Regions from separate parts of the Pseudonocardia sp. DxW genome, predicted to be linked through region 4. Evidence: predicted binding sites of a transcription regulator. Region 4 holds the regulator's gene; each other region holds the start of a gene.

Region 1 (3,723 bases), on a different contig from region 4:
GGCGCCGGCCTGCTGACCTGCGCCGTGCTGGTCGCGAACAACCTGCGCGACATCCCCGGCGACCGGATCGCCGGCAAGACGACGCTCGCGGTGCGGCTGGGCGGACCCGCCACCCGCACGCTGTACGTGACGCTCGTCCTGGTGCCGTTCGTGATCGCCGTCGCCGCCGCGTTCGACCGGCCGGGCCTGCTGGTCGTGCTGGTGGCGCTGCCCGCGGCGGTGCGTCCGGTGCGCGCGGTGCTCGGCGGCGCCGACGGTCCGGAGCTGATCCCGGTGCTCCGCGACACCGGTCTGCTGCTGCTCGCCTGGGCGCTGGCCGTCGGGGTCGGTCTCGCGGTCGGTTTCGGCGGCGGCATCGCGGGCGGCTGAGCGCCGGGCAGCCGCCGGGAGTCGGGTCCGGGCCCGAGAACCGTTCCGGGCCCCGGCGCAGTGCCGGCCGCGTTCCGCGGAACGCCCGCCGGGCCGGTGGGTCCGCCGCGCCCACCATCCGCTGCACAGGATCTGTCACGGGCTGTGCGAGGTACCGGAACGAGAACCGGCAGCCGCGTTCCGCGGAACGCGGGCGGGATCGGTCGGCCGGGCACAGGGGGCCGGGGTCGGGATCGGGGGCCGGCGCACCGAGGTCGGTCCGGTGGGACAGGCCGAGGTTCCCGCTCGACGGCCGCGCCACCGGGTGCCGGACATCACGGCGGCCGGGATACCCGGCCACTGCGCCGCGCTCCGGCACCGCGTTCCGCGGAACGCCGGCAACCGCGTTCCGCGGAACGCCGGACGCCCGGCACGGCGGTTCCGCGGAACGCCGGACACGCGCGCCGTGCTCCTCACCGACGGCGCGCAGCCACCGTGATCCCGTTCCGCGGAACGCGCCGCGGCGAGAACAGCGCGTGGACAGGGGCCGGCAGGTCAGTCGCGGTCGTCGCCGCGCAGCTTGGCCCGGAGCGACTCCCGCTCGGCCGAGCGGCGGGCGTTGGCGACGGCCAGCGCCCGGTCCAGCCGGGACCTCAGACCGCGGAACAGCAGCATCGACAGCGGGAGCGCCACGATCAGCGCCACCAGCAACGCGACCAGCAGCGGCACCCCGGCGAGGCCGAGCAGCAGGGCGATGACGGCCAGCAGACCGAGCCGGGCGAGAGCGTAGAGCGCCACCGTGGCGGCCAGCCCGGGCTCGCCGGCGCGAGCCCGCGCCGCGGCCTGCGGCGGCGGTGTCGTCGGGGACGTCATGCCGTCCAGGGTACGGTCCTGCGGCCGGAGCCCGGAGCCGCGCGCTCGGAGACGGGAACCACCCGTGATGTCCGCTTCAGGAACTTCATCGGCTTTGCCCTTTAAGAACCCTTTACCTCCGGACAACCGTTCGAGTACCTGAGGTCTGAGGTGTCACGATGGCCCGGAAACAACGAGCGGTGACCGCTCCGAGGAGCTTCGGGAGATCCCTCCCAGCACCGCGACTCGGCACCACGCTGCATTTCCGGGAGGATTCCATGGCAGCTCCGACGCAGGCCCCCGAGCGACTGCTGACCCCGGGCGAGGTCGCCACCCTCTTCCGCGTCGACCCCAAGACCGTGACGCGCTGGGCGTCCGCCGGGCGGATCGGTTCGATCCGCACCCCCGGTGGCCACCGCCGCTTCCGCGAGTCCGAGGTCCGCGGACTGCTGGCGGACCTCACCAGCGAGGCGAGCCCCGGGCTCCGCTGAACCCGCGACTTCACTCGCACGTCAGGCCACCTTCGCTACGCTGGACAGCGGAGGTGGCCTGATGTTGTTCCTGATCCTTCTGCTCGGCGCGGCCGTCGTCGCGGTGCTGCTCGTCCGGACCCTCCGGTCCGAGCAGGTGGTCGCCGACAGGCTCCCGCAGCCCGAGCTCCCCTGGATGACCGGTCAGAAGGCGCAGAAGCCGCGCGCGACCGGTCCCGATGACGACCCGGACTTCCTACGTGAACTCGACGAGAAGGTCCGCAACCAGGAGGACCCGCCGGAGCGGGCCTGACCGGACCGAGCCCGTCCCAGCCCCTCCGATCTGCCCGACCAGAGTCCCAAGAAGTCTTGACCGAAGGGCGGTCCACCGGCTCCGGTGGACCGCCCTTCAGTGTTTCCGGTCACATCCGGCGGTGACGCTCAGACCGGGAACCCGTCCGCGACGGCGGCGGCGAGCTCCAGCAGCGCGGTCCGGGTCGGTTCCTCCAGGCGGTCGAGGTCGATCTCCGCGCCCTCCTCCAGGTGCGGATCGAACGGCACCCGCACGACCGCCCGGCACCGGCCGGCGAAGTGCTCCGCGACCCGGTCGAGGTCGACCCCGCCGCCCGCCCGCCGGTACACCGAGTTGATCACGACGACGGCGTTCCGGACGAGATTGCCGTAGCCGTGCGCGTCCAGCCAGTCCAGCGTCGCCGACGCGCTGCGGGCACCGTCGATCGACCCGGACGACACGATCACGAGCTGATCGGCCATCCCCAGCACCCCGTACATCGCGGAGTGCATCAGGCCGGTCCCGCAGTCGGTCAGCACCAGGTTGTAGAAGTGCTCCAGCAGGTCGACCGCACGCCGGTAGTCGTCCTCGCTGAACGCCTCCGACACGGCCGGGTCCTGCTCGCTGGCCAGTACCTCCAGCCGCGACTGCCCCTGCGAGGTGTACGAGCGGACGTCGGTGTAGCGCCGCACCCGGTCGGAGTCGCGGAGCAGGTGCCGGACGGTCGCGGTCGTCTCCAGCGGGATCTTCTGGCTGAGCGTCCCCCGGTCCGGGTTCGCGTCCACCGCGACGACCCGGTCACCGCGGTGCGAGGCGAACGTCGCACCCAGCGTCGCGGTGACCGTCGTCTTCCCGACGCCACCCTTGAGGCTCAGCATCGCGATCTTGTGGGCGTTGAGCAGCGGCCGGTTCAGCCGGGACACCAGATCCCGGCGGTGCAGCTCGGCGGGGCTCTCCCCCGGGTTCACCAGTCCACCGGTGAGCAGGTAGACGAACCGGCGCCAGCCGCTCTCCGGCGGTCGCCGCGGGCTGCCGGACCGGTGTGGTGTCAGGTCGAGCCCGCCGTGCGCGCCGTCGCTCCGGCGGTGCTGCCCGTGGCGGGCCTCGACCGCCTCGGGCGCGGTCCAGCGCGGCCGGCGTGCCCCGGACTCCGGCGCCGGCCGGGCCCCGCCGGTGCGGGAGCCGTTGTCCCGGCGCGCCCGGTCGGACGCCTCGCGCTCGGCCGCATCGCGGTCCCACGAACTCCGCCACGGCCGGTCCGCCGCCGGACGGCCGGTGGCCTGGCCCGATCCGCGTGCGGCCGCGGCCCCGGCGGTCGCGTCACCGGCGGCGGTCGGGCCACCGGGAGCGGTCGCACCACCGGCGGGAGCCGCCGAACCACCGGACCCCGCGCCACCGCCGGCCGTCCCGTCACCGGCGACGGCCGCGCCAGCAGCAGCGCCACCGGGGCCGGCCGCACCACCGGACGCCGCGCCGGCACCCGGGCCACCGGCCCCCGGCGGACCTCCGTCCCCGGCGCCGTCGTCCCGGACGCCACCGCGCGGGGCACCCCCGACCGGAACGGCACCGTGCGCCGGACCGGCGGCGTCGCCGGAACCGTCCGGCCGGTCGGGCACGTCCCGGTCCTGCGCCCCGGCGGTCCCGGCGCCGGGCCCGCCCCACGACGGCGACACGACCGCGTGCGCGTCGGTGGCGGTCACGTCGGCGTCGTCGGCGTGGGTCTGCTCCTCATCGGACGGCGGGTCCGGGCGACGCCAGATC
Region 2 (3,723 bases), on a different contig from region 4:
CTCGGCGTAGCCGCGGACCTTCGCCTCGGTGGTCGCGGCGAACAGCTTGCGGACCTTGTCCCACACGCCGGTGTAGGTGGCGGGATTGGAGCGCGGGGTCCGCCCGATCGGCGACTGGTCGACCCGCACCAGCTTGTCGAGCTCGTCGATCCCGTTGATCCGGGTGTGCCGGCCCGGGACCTGACGGGCGCCGTTCAGCCGGTTCGCCAGGACCGTCGCGAGGATGTCGTTGATCAGGGTGGACTTGCCGGAGCCGGACACCCCGGTGATCGACACCAGCCCGCCGAGCGGGATGTCGACGTCGATCCCGCGCAGGTTGTGCTCGCGCGCCCCGATGATCGACAGCTTGCGGGAGTGGTCGAGCTCGCGCCGCTGCGGCAGCGGGATCGACCGCCGGCCGGACAGGTAGGCGCCGGTCAGCGAGGTGTCGTGCGACTCGAGATCGGCGACCGGGCCGGAGTGCACGATGTACCCGCCGTGCTCGCCGGCGCCGGGGCCGATGTCGACCGCCCAGTCGCAGGCCCGGATGGTGTCCTCGTCGTGCTCGACGACGATCAGCGTGTTGCCCAGGTCGCGCAGCCGGGTCAGGGTGTCGATCAGCCGGCGGTTGTCCCGCTGGTGCAGCCCGATCGACGGCTCGTCGAGCACGTAGAGCACCCCGACCAGCCCGGACCCGATCTGGGTGGCCAGCCGGATCCGCTGCGCCTCCCCGCCGGAGAGCGTCCCGGCGGCGCGGTCCAGCGACAGGTACTCCAGACCGACGTCGAGCAGGAACCCGAGCCGGGCCTGAATCTCCTTGAGCACCGCGCCGGCGATCATCGCCTGGCGGTCGTCGAGAACCATGCCGTTGAGGAAGTCGGCGCACTCGGCGACCGACATGTTCGAGACCTGGGCGATGGACCGCTCCCCCAGGTCGCGGTGCGGCATCGTGACCGACAGGACCTCGGGCCGCAGCCGGGAGCCGCCGCAGGCCGGGCACGGGATGTCGCGCATGTAGCCCTCGTAGCGCTCGCGCTGCGACTCCGACTCGGTCTGCTCCAGACGCCGCTCCAGGAACGGCATGACGCCCTCGAAGTTGGCGTAGTACGAGCGCTCCCGGCCGTACCGGTTCCGGTACCGCACGTGCACCTGGTCGTCGCTGCCCTGCAGCACCGCCTTCTGCGCGGCGGCCGGCAGCTTGCGCCACGGCGTGTCCATCCGGAACCCGATCGCGGTCGACAGCCCGGACAGCAGCCGGCCGAAGTACTCGGCGTTGTGCCCGGCCGACCAGGGTGCGATCGCCCCGTCCTGCAGGGAACGGTCCGGATCCGGCACGACGAGCTCCGGATCGACCTCCTTCTTGATGCCGAGACCGGTGCAGGCCGGGCAGGCGCCGTAGGGCGAGTTGAAGGAGAAGGTGCGCGGCTCCAGGTCGTCGACCGCGATGGTGTGCCCGTTCGGGCAGGCCATCCGCTCGGAGAAGCGCCGCTCGCGGACCGGGTCGTCGGCCGGGAGATCGACGAAGTCGAGCACGACCAGGCCGTCGGCGAGGCGCAGCGCGGTCTCGACCGAGTCGGTGAGCCGCTGCTTGGCCGTCGCCTTGACCGAGAGCCGGTCGACGACCACCGAGATGTCGTGCTTCTCCTGCTTCTTCAGCTTCGGCGGGTCGGACAGCTGGTGCACCGTGCCGTCGACCAGCACCCGCGAGTAGCCCTGCGACTGCAGGGTGGAGAACAGGTCGACGAACTCGCCCTTGCGGGTCCGCACGACCGGCGCGAGCACCTGGAACCGGCTACCCTGCTCCATCTCCAGCACCTGGTCGACGATCTGCTGCGGGGTCTGCTTCTCGATCCGCTCGCCGCACTGCGGGCAGTGCGGGATGCCGGCACGGGCGTAGAGCAGACGCAGGTAGTCGTGGATCTCGGTGATCGTGCCGACGGTCGACCGCGGGTTGCGGTTGGTCGACTTCTGGTCGATCGACACCGCGGGCGAGAGCCCCTCGATGAAGTCGACATCGGGCTTGTCCATCTGGCCGAGGAACTGCCGCGCGTAGGCCGAGAGCGACTCGACGTACCGGCGCTGCCCCTCGGCGAAGATCGTGTCGAACGCCAGGCTGGACTTGCCGGAGCCGGACAGCCCGGTGAACACGATCATGCTGTCCCGGGGCAGGTCGATGTCGACGCCCTGCAGGTTGTGCTCGCGGGCGCCGCGGACGACCAGCCGTGGACCGCCGGGGACCGGCGACGCACCCGGGGACAGGGTGCCGCCGACGTCCGGGCGGTCGGTGCTGTGGTCGCTCACGATGCGCGCCTCCTGGCTGGCGAGGGTCGTCCCAGTTCCGGATCCGATGCTAGGCCGCACCCCTGACAGGAACGCGACGAGCGGGCCTCGCAGCGGCCGTCCCTCGGTGGATGCACGCCGCCACGCGCCGGTCGGTACACCGTGCACGATACTCGTACGCATGTTCGACCGGACGGGCGGGGGACGGCCCCCGGACGGCGTCGGGCGGGCCGCAGCAGGCACCGGCGGGTTCGCCCCACCGCGGCGGGCGGTACAGGCCGCTACCCTCGCGCCGTGGACGTCCTGGAGAACTACACCGGTCACACCGATCCCGGCGGCGCCGCGATCCGCCGCGACCTGGACCGGCTCAGCATCAGCAAGATCTCGGTCGGCGAGATGGACAACAACGCCTACCTGCTCGTCTGCAAGTCCTCGGGCGAGGCGCTGCTGGTCGACGCGGCGGCCGAGCCGAGCCGGATCGCCGACCTGATCGGCGCCACCGACGAGCGCCCCGACCTGCGGCACCTGGTGACCACGCACCGGCACCACGACCACTGGCAGGCACTCGGCGCGATCGCCGGCATGTTCGAGCCCCGGCTGATCGCACACCCGGAGGACGCGCCCGAGCTCCCCGCGCCGATGGACGAGCTGGTCGGACACGGCGACCGGATCGCCTTCGGCGAGATCGAGCTGGAGGTCATTCACCTGCGCGGGCACACCCCCGGCTCGATCGCGCTGCTCTACCGCGGCGACGACCGGCCGCACCTGTTCACCGGGGACAGCCTGTTCCCCGGCGGGCCGGGCAAGACCTGGTCGGCGGAGGACAACGTGCAGCTGCTCGCCGACCTGGAGGAGCGGGTCTTCGACGTGCTGCCCGACGAGACGTGGTTCTACCCGGGGCACGGGGACGACTCGACGATCGGCGAGCAGCGCCCGGGGCTGCCGGAGTGGAAGGCGCGCGGCTGGTAGCCGGCTCCCAGCACCGTCCGCGTTTCGGGGCCGCCTATGCCGTGTAGGCGGCCCCGAAGGCTGTCGTGAGCAGCACACCGGGGCCTTGACCAAAGGGAGGCCCGGCCCGTGCACCATCCTGCCCGCCATCCCCGCGCCCGCAGCACCGCGGCCACCTGGCCGAGCAACCGCGCCCGGCGCAACCGGCTCGCGCTCGCCGCCGCCGCGCCGAGTCCGGCCTGGTCTGCGCGGAGTGCCTGGCCGAGATCGACGGACCGAGGCGCGGCTGGCGGGTCTGCGAGGCTGCCTGGCCCGCCGCCGCACCGACGTCCTGTTCGCGATGCTCCGCGACCACGCGCTCTACGCCCCACCGACGGCCACCGAACCCGATCCGGCCCTCGCCGCGGCTTGACAACCACATAGAGACATCCCCCGGTCAGGTAACCCTCGAACGGGTGTGTTCGCGCCGGAATCGCAACTATGTTGTTCGCTCGTCGCTCCGGTGCGACCACCCGG
Region 3 (3,723 bases), on a different contig from region 4:
TGGGACGGCTGTGACGGCGAAGGCACGCCGGGCCGGGCCGCCGGTTCCCCCGCCGGGCCGGGCGGTCTCACCCGGTTGCCGGACGCCCCCGTACGACCATCCCCGGGTCCCGGGCTGGTCCGGCCCCGCCGCGGGTCCCGGACCGGCGCGCGGCCCGGGCCGGCCCGATCCCCCGCCAGCCCGGCCCCGGGCCATGCGGGCCCCGGGTCGGGACGGTCCCGGTGCCGCTCACCCCGCTCGCGGGACGCTCCGGCGCCGGGCCCGGCCGGTGGTCGCCGCCGCTCCGGTGCGCCGCGACCGCGCCTCGGCCAGGTCCGCCGGCTCGGCCGCGGTGGACTGCTCCCGGCGGTCCGCCTCCCGGTGCGCGGTGGCCGCGGCGAGCAGCTCCTCGGCGTGGGCGCGGCCGGTGTCGGTGTCGTCCATCCCGGCGAGCATCCGGGCCAGCTCCGCGGTGCGCTCCCCCTCCGCGAGCCGCTGCACGCTGGAGCGGGTCACCCCGGCACCGGACGCCTTCTGCACGACGAGATGCCGGTCCGCGTAGGCCGCCACCTGCGGCAGGTGCGTCACGACGATCACCTGGTGCCGGGCCGCGAGCCGGGCCAGCCGGCGCCCGATCTCGACCGCCGCCCGACCGCCGACGCCGGCGTCGACCTCGTCGAACACCATGGTCGGGACCGGATCGGCACCGGCCAGCGCGACCTCGAGCGCCAGCATCACCCGGGACAGCTCGCCGCCGGAGGCACCCTTGTGCAGCGGCTGGGCCGTGGCTCCGGCGTGCGCGACGAGCCGGATCTCGACCTCGTCGACACCGCCGGTACCGGCATGGCACTCGCGGCCGCCGACCACCAGCACCGGACCGGAGTCGCCCGCCGGGCGCGGCGCGACGCCGACCTGCAGCCGGGCGTCGCGCATCGCGAGCCCGGCGAGCTCGGCGGTCGTGGCCTCCGCCAGCCGCCCGGCCGCCTCGGTGCGGGCCGCGGTCACCGCCGCGGCGTGCCGGGCCAGCTCGGCCGCCAGCTCGTCCCGGCGGGCGGCGAGCCCGGCCAGCGCGTCGTCGGAGGTGTCGAGGCCGCTGAGCCGCTCGCGGGCGGTGTGCGCCCAGTCCAGGACGCCGTCGGTGTCGGCGGCGTACTTGCGGGTGAGCGAGCGCAGCTCCGCCTGCCGGGCGAGCACCTGCTCCAGCCGTTCCGGATCCGCGTCGAGCCGGTCCAGGTAGCCGGACAGCTCGGCGCCGGTGTCGGCGAGCACGGCCAGCACCTCCGCGAGCCGCGGCCCCAGCTCCCGCAGTGCCGGGTCACCGCTGCCCTCGGTGAGCGAGCGGGCCTGCCCGACGAGACCGACCGCGCCGGGGAGCTCACCGTCGTCCGGGCCGCACAGCGCCGCCCTGGCTGACTCGGCGGCGGCCCGCAGGTCGTCCGCCTCGGCCATCCGGCGGGCCAGCTCGACGAGCTCTCGGTCCTCCCCCGGCTGCGGATCGACGGCCTCGATCTCGGCCAGGCCGTGCCGCAGCATGTCGGCCTCCTGGGCCAGCCGGCGCGCGTTGCCCCGGCGCTCGGCGAGCTCGGCGACGACGGCGGTCCACTCGGAGCGCACCCGCCGGTACTCGGCCAACGGGACCGCCACCGGGTCGCCGGCGAACCGGTCGAGCAGCGCCCGCTGGTCCGAGCTGCGGAGCAGGCGCAGCTGGTCGTTCTGGCCGTGCACCGCCAGCTGCGCCTCGGCCAGCCTGCCGAGCACCCCGACCGGGACCGACCGGCCGCCCAGGTGGGCCCGGGACCGGCCGTCGGCGGAGACGGTGCGCGCCGCGATCAGGGTGCCGTCGTCGTCCGGTTCGGCGCCGACCTCCTCGGCCAGCTCGACCGCCCCCGGAGACGCCGCGAAGCGGCCCTCGACGACCGCCCGCTTCGCCCCGGCCGACACCCGCGACGACTCCGCGCGGCCGCCGCCGAGCAGGTTCAGTCCGGTCACGACCATGGTCTTGCCCGCGCCGGTCTCACCGGTCAGCACGGTCAGGCCCGGGTCGAGCTCCAGGGTCGCGTCGTCGATCACTCCGAGGCCCTGGATCCGCATCTCGGCCAACATGGGTGGGACCATACGTTCGACCCCCGACGGAGAACATCGCCGACACGCGCCGTGGGCCGAACGGGTGTTCGTACGGTCGTCCCCGTGCGCCGAGCGGTCGATCAGGTGTTCGATGACCGCCGTTGCTGGGCGCCGCGCCAGCCCCGTACCGGGAGATCGAACTTGCGGACCAGCCGGTCGGCGAACGGCTGCGCGGCCAGCCGCACCATCCGCACCGGCTCGGCGGCGCGGGTCAGCTCGACCCGGGCGCCCGGCGGCACCGCGATCGTCCGGCGGCCGTCGCAGTCCAGCACCGCGGACGGCCCGTCCGCGGACACCTCGATCGCGACCGCGCTGTCCGGCGCGACCACCATCGGCCGCGCGAAGAGCGCGTGCGCGTTGCTCGGGACGACCAGCATCGCCTGCACCTGCGGCCAGATCAGCGGGCCGCCCGCGGAGAACGCGTAGGCGGTGGATCCGGTCGGTGTGGAGCACAGCACCCCGTCGCAGCCGAACGAGGACACCGGCCGGCCGTCGACCTCCAGCACGACCTCCAGGATCCGGCCCCGGGTGGTCTTCTCGACGACGGCCTCGTTGAGCGCCCAGGTCCGGCCCAGCACGTGCCCGTTGGAGCGGACCACGGCCTGCAGCGTCGTCCGTTCCTCGACCTCGTAGGCCCCGGCGGCGAGCTTGTCGAGGGCCTCGTCGAGGGTGTCCTCCTCGGCCTCGGCGAGGAACCCGACGTGGCCCAGGTTCACCCCGAGCAGCGGCACCCCGGACGGCCGGGCGAGATCGGCGGCGCGCAGCAGCGTCCCGTCGCCGCCGAGGACGAGGACCGCCTCCGCGCCGGCCGCGCAGTCCGGCCCGGCCGCGACCTGGACGGGAGCGAGATCGGCCGGCAGATCGGGATCGGCGCCGATCTCGGCCCACTCGTCGGCCAGCACCCGGGTGCGCAGCCCCAGCGCGCCGAGCTCGGCCATCACCCGCAGTGCCGTCTTGCGGTTCGCCGGACGCCCGGTGTGCAGGACGAGCAGGACCTCCCTCATGCCGGGCCGTCCGCGACGGCGGCGGCCAGCATCGGCTCCAGCTCGGGACCGGGACCGGGTTCGCCGCCGTCGGGGCGCCGCAGGTGCAGGAAGTACTCGACGTTGCCGGACGGGCCGGGCAGCGGGCTGGCCACGGCGCCGAGCACCTGCAGCCCGAGCCCGCCGGCCGCGGTGGCGACGCCGTGCAGCGCCTCGGTGCGCAGTCCCGGGTCGCGGACCACCCCGCCGGAGCCGAGCCGCTGCTTGCCGACCTCGAACTGCGGCTTGACCATCGGGAGCAGGTCCCCGCCGGGAGCGGTGCAGGCGGCGAGCGCGGGCAGCACCGTGCGCAGCGAGATGAAGGACAGATCGGCGACGGTCAGGTCGACCGGCCCGCCGATCTGCTCCGGTTCCAGCGCGCGGACGTTCGTGCGGTCGTGCACCAGGACCCGCTCGTCGGACTGCAGCCTCCAGACGAGCTGGCCGTAGCCGACGTCGACGGCGACGACCTCGCGGGCGCCGCGGTCGAGCAGCACGTCGGTGAAGCCGCCGGTGGAGGCGCCTGCGTCCAGGCAGCGCCGCCCCGCGGGCTCGACGGCCGGGAAGGCCGCCAGCGCGCCGAGCAGCTTCCGGGCAC
Region 4 (3,723 bases):
GAGGCCGCCCACGCGGACCTGCTGGTGCACGTGGTCGACGGCTCCGATCCGCTGCCCGGCGACCAGATCGCCGCCGTCCGGAAGGTGCTGGTCGAGATCGGCGAGGAGCAGGGCGGCAGCATGCCGACCGAGCTGCTCGTGGTCAACAAGACCGACGCCGCCGGCGACCTGGCGCTCGCCCGGCTCCGGCACGCCCAGCCCGACGCGGTGTTCGTCTCCGCGCATCGCGGCGACGGCATCGACCTGCTCCGGGACCGGATCGCCGGCCTGCTGCCCCGCCCGGAGTACGACGTCGACCTGCTACTGCCCTACACCGAGGGCGCGCTGGTCGCCCGCCTGCACGACGAGGGCGAGGTCCTCGCCGAGGAGCACACCCCCGAGGGCACCCGGGTCCGGGCCAGGGTCGGGCCGGAGCTGGGCACCGCGGTCCTGCCGTTCGCGGTGGCGGGCGGCCCGGCCGGTACCGACAGCGGGTCCGATCCCGACCTGCCGGCGACGGCGGCGGGGCGCTGACCCGGGCGGTCCGGGCCGGATCGAGGGGCGGGCCGGGCGGCCGCGTCCGGGTGACACGGCGGCGGGCCGCCCTGGGGACGCTGCGGCGGGCCGCCCCGGGAACGCTGCGGCGGGCCGCCCCGGGAACGCTGCGGCGGGCCGCCCCGGGAACGCTGCGGTGGGCCGCCGTGGGTCTGCTCCTCGTGACACTCGGGCCGGCCTGCGCAGTGGCGGCCGCCGGGCCGCCTGCCGTCGGGACGGCCGGCGCGCCCGGAATGCCTGGGGCGCCGCCGCCGGCCGCGCGCCCGGTCGTCCCGCCGCCTGACGCTGACCCGTCGTCCGTGGACGAGCCGCGCCCGGTCTGCACGATCGAGGATCCGCGACTGGCCGAGATCTCCGGGCTCGTCACCGACGGCGCACCGGGGGAGCCGCCGCAGCACTATCAGGCGATCGTCGACGGCGGCGGCACCGCCGAGGTGTTCACCCTCGATCCGGTGGGTTGCACGGTGACGGCGCAACGGGACGCCCCGGTGCGGGTCACCGACGTCGAGGATCTCGGCCGCACACCGGACGGCGGGCTCTGGCTCGCCGACATCGGCGACAACACGGCGCGCCGCGAGTCGGTGCGCCTGGTCGTGCTGCCGGTCGACGGACCGCCCCGCAGCTACGACCTCGTCTACCCGGACGGTCCGCGGGACGCCGAGGCGGTGCTCCTCGCCGACGACGGGACCCCGCTGATCGTGGACAAGACCACCGGGGCGGCCGGGCTGTACCGGCCCGCGGAGCCGCTCACCGAGGACTCGGCGGTGGCGCTGGAACGGGTGGCCGACGCCGTCCTGCCGTACTCGGCGACCATCGGCGGCCCGCTGGGCGCGGTCGGCACGCGGACGATCACCGGCGGCGCCGTCGGACCGGTCGCGGCGGACGGCGGGCGGGCCGCGGCCCTGCGCACCTACACCGACGCCTGGCTGTTCCCGCTGCCCGACGGCCCGGTGACCGGGGACGTCCTGGTCGGGGCGCTGGGCGGGGCCCCGCTGCAGGTGCCGCTGCCCGGTGAGCCGCAGGGCGAGGCGGTGGCTCTGGACGGCCGCGGGACGCTGCACTCCGCCACCGAGGCGCGGGGCCTGTCACCGGCCGCGATCCGGTCGGTCGCCGGTGCGGTTGCCGCCGCGACGGCACCGGCCGCACCGGTCGCGGCCCAGCCGGCGGAGGCACCCGACGTCCGGTCCTTCCCGCCGTGGCTGCCCGCCGCGGCCGGGATGGCGGTCGTCGTCGCGGTGCTGCTCGCCGGGGTCGGGGCGATGGCGCTGCACGGCCGCCGCAGGCGGTGACCGTGCCCCGGCTCGGGATCGGCACCGTGCCCCGGCCCGGGGGTCGGCTCAGAGCCGGCGCAGCACCGCGACGACCCGGCCCAGGATCGACGCCTCGTCACCCGGGATCGGCTCGTAGGCGTCGTTGGCCGGCATCAGCCAGATGTGACCGTCCCGGCGCCGGAACGTCTTGACGGTCGCCTCGCCGTCGATCATCGCCGCGACCACCTCGCCCTGTTCCGCGACCGGCTGCTGCCGGACGACGACCCAGTCCCCGTCGGTGATCGCCGCGTCCACCATGGAGTCACCCTTGACGTTCAGCAGGAACAGGGTGCCCTCGCCGACGATCTCGCGGGGGAGCGGGAACACGTCCTGCACGGCCTGCTCGGCCAGGATCGGCCCACCGGCGGCGATGTCGCCGAGCAGCGGCACGAACGCGGGTGCCGGCCGCTCCGAGCGCCCTGCCTCGGTGTCGGCGTCGGTCCCGTCGCCCGCGGCGGTCTGGTCGGGGCTGCGCACGTCGACCGCACGGGTCCGGTTCGGGTCCCGGCGCAGGAATCCCTTGCGCTCCAGGGTCCGCAGCTGGTGGTGCACCGACGACGTGGAGGTCAGCCCCACCGCGTCGCCGATCTCCCGCACGCTCGGCGGGTAGCCGTAGCGGTCGACCCAGTCCCGGATCACCGCCAGGACCTTCCGCTGCCGCGGGGTCAGACCGCGCGTGTCGGCCGGGGGCTCGGGGAACTCCCGGACGTCGGCGGAACCCCGCCCGGGGGACGCACCGCCTCCGGACTCGTCCGCTGCCATCGCATTCGCCTCCTCGAGGATGTACCGGCACGGACACTAGCCGCCTTCGGCCGGTCCGCCAAACATGCGTTCGAAGTTCGTCACCCGCGTGTCGTGGATTCCGTCGGGCACCGGTGGTAGAACATCGCACAGGCGTTCGATCGAACATCGATTCGAGCGTCGGGGTGTCCGGGGCGGGCGTCCCGTGCGGGCAGGGAGGCGAGCGGCATGGGTGTGGTGACCGAGGTCCGGCCGTGGGAGGTCGGGCGGCAGGCGCGATCCGTGCCGCCGGCGAGCCCGGGGCGAACTGAGCAGTCGAGGCGGCCGATGCAGCCGACGCGGTCAGCGCAACGGGCGCAACGGGCGCGGCCGGTGCAGCCGGCGCGGTCGGCGCGGTCGGCGCGGTCGGCGCGGCCGGTGCGGCCGGCGTGGTCGGTGCGGCCGGTGCGGTTGGCGTGGCCGGCGCGAGCGGGGTGGTCGGTCGCCCGGGCGCGGGGTGTGGCGGCACCCGGTGGCGTGCTGCGGCGGGCCGTCCAGGGACTGGGGATCGGGCTCGCCTCGGCGGCGACGGTGATCGGGCTGGGTCTGCTCGCGGAGGTCTCGGCAGCGGTGGTGGCGGCGGTGTCGACACCGCCGTCGGTGGTCGTCCAGAGCGTGCTGCCGGCCGGCCACTGAGCCCGGCCGGAGCGGGCTGAGCAGCGGCGATCCGATTCCTGTCGGTGCCCGGTGCTACACAGCTCGCACGCCCGTTCGACCGGCCCCGGGGAAGGGCCGGGCGGGATGGGCGGGACGCGTGGCCGGGTGTGGCCGGCGTCGACGGTGACCGTTCCGCCGCAGCAGGCGGGTGGTCCTCGAGGAGCAGGAGGAGCCATGCGAGAGCTCGACGTGCGTGAGGTGGCACCGCGGCCACGGACCGGTCGGCCGGGCCGGGCGGCGGCCGCGAATGCGCCGCAGTGGTCCGGCGCTGCCGGGGTGCGCGAGCGGGTGCGTGCCGGGGCCGCCCACGCGGTGCGCTGTGCCGGGGCGCGGCGTCCGGCCCGCGGATCCGCGGCGGCCCGGGCCGCCGCCCGGTGGGACATGCCCGTCCCCGGATCCGAGGTGCCCGAGCGGGCCTCCGGTGCCCCCGAGCGGGCCTCCG

Evidence for each region. Region 4 encodes LexA, which represses DNA repair genes until DNA is damaged. Its sites were predicted from a motif close to CGAACACGTGTTCG; they were not measured.
Region 1: the regulator LexA is predicted to act here: its motif matches at 1,341-1,354, upstream of ACVJO7_RS06815 (BldC family transcriptional regulator).
Region 2: the regulator LexA is predicted to act here: its motif matches at 2,434-2,447, upstream of uvrA (excinuclease ABC subunit UvrA).
Region 3: the regulator LexA is predicted to act here: its motif matches at 2,140-2,153, upstream of recN (DNA repair protein RecN).

What each region holds. Positions count from the first base shown of each region.
Region 1 covers NZ_JBZFLK010000003.1:342,394-346,116, forward strand. Annotated here, with positions in the region: gene ACVJO7_RS06805 (1,4-dihydroxy-2-naphthoate polyprenyltransferase) at 1-369, shown strand, start outside; gene ACVJO7_RS06810 (DUF4229 domain-containing protein) at 904-1,221, opposite strand; gene ACVJO7_RS06815 (BldC family transcriptional regulator) at 1,479-1,691, shown strand; gene ACVJO7_RS06820 (hypothetical protein) at 1,753-1,983, shown strand; partial or broken gene ACVJO7_RS06825 (MinD/ParA family ATP-binding protein) at 2,112-2,990, opposite strand.
Region 2 covers NZ_JBZFLK010000002.1:256,800-260,522, forward strand. Annotated here, with positions in the region: gene uvrA (excinuclease ABC subunit UvrA) at 1-2,238, opposite strand, end outside; gene ACVJO7_RS04005 (MBL fold metallo-hydrolase) at 2,554-3,228, shown strand; gene ACVJO7_RS04010 (hypothetical protein) at 3,461-3,619, shown strand.
Region 3 covers NZ_JBZFLK010000039.1:25,469-29,191, forward strand. Annotated here, with positions in the region: gene recN (DNA repair protein RecN) at 229-2,082, opposite strand; gene ACVJO7_RS32525 (NAD kinase) at 2,184-3,107, opposite strand; gene ACVJO7_RS32530 (TlyA family RNA methyltransferase) at 3,104-3,723, opposite strand, start outside.
Region 4 covers NZ_JBZFLK010000007.1:23,587-27,309, reverse strand. Annotated here, with positions in the region: gene hflX (GTPase HflX) at 1-513, shown strand, start outside; gene ACVJO7_RS12510 (hypothetical protein) at 834-1,823, shown strand; gene lexA (transcriptional repressor LexA) at 1,872-2,606, opposite strand; gene ACVJO7_RS12500 (hypothetical protein) at 3,084-3,260, shown strand.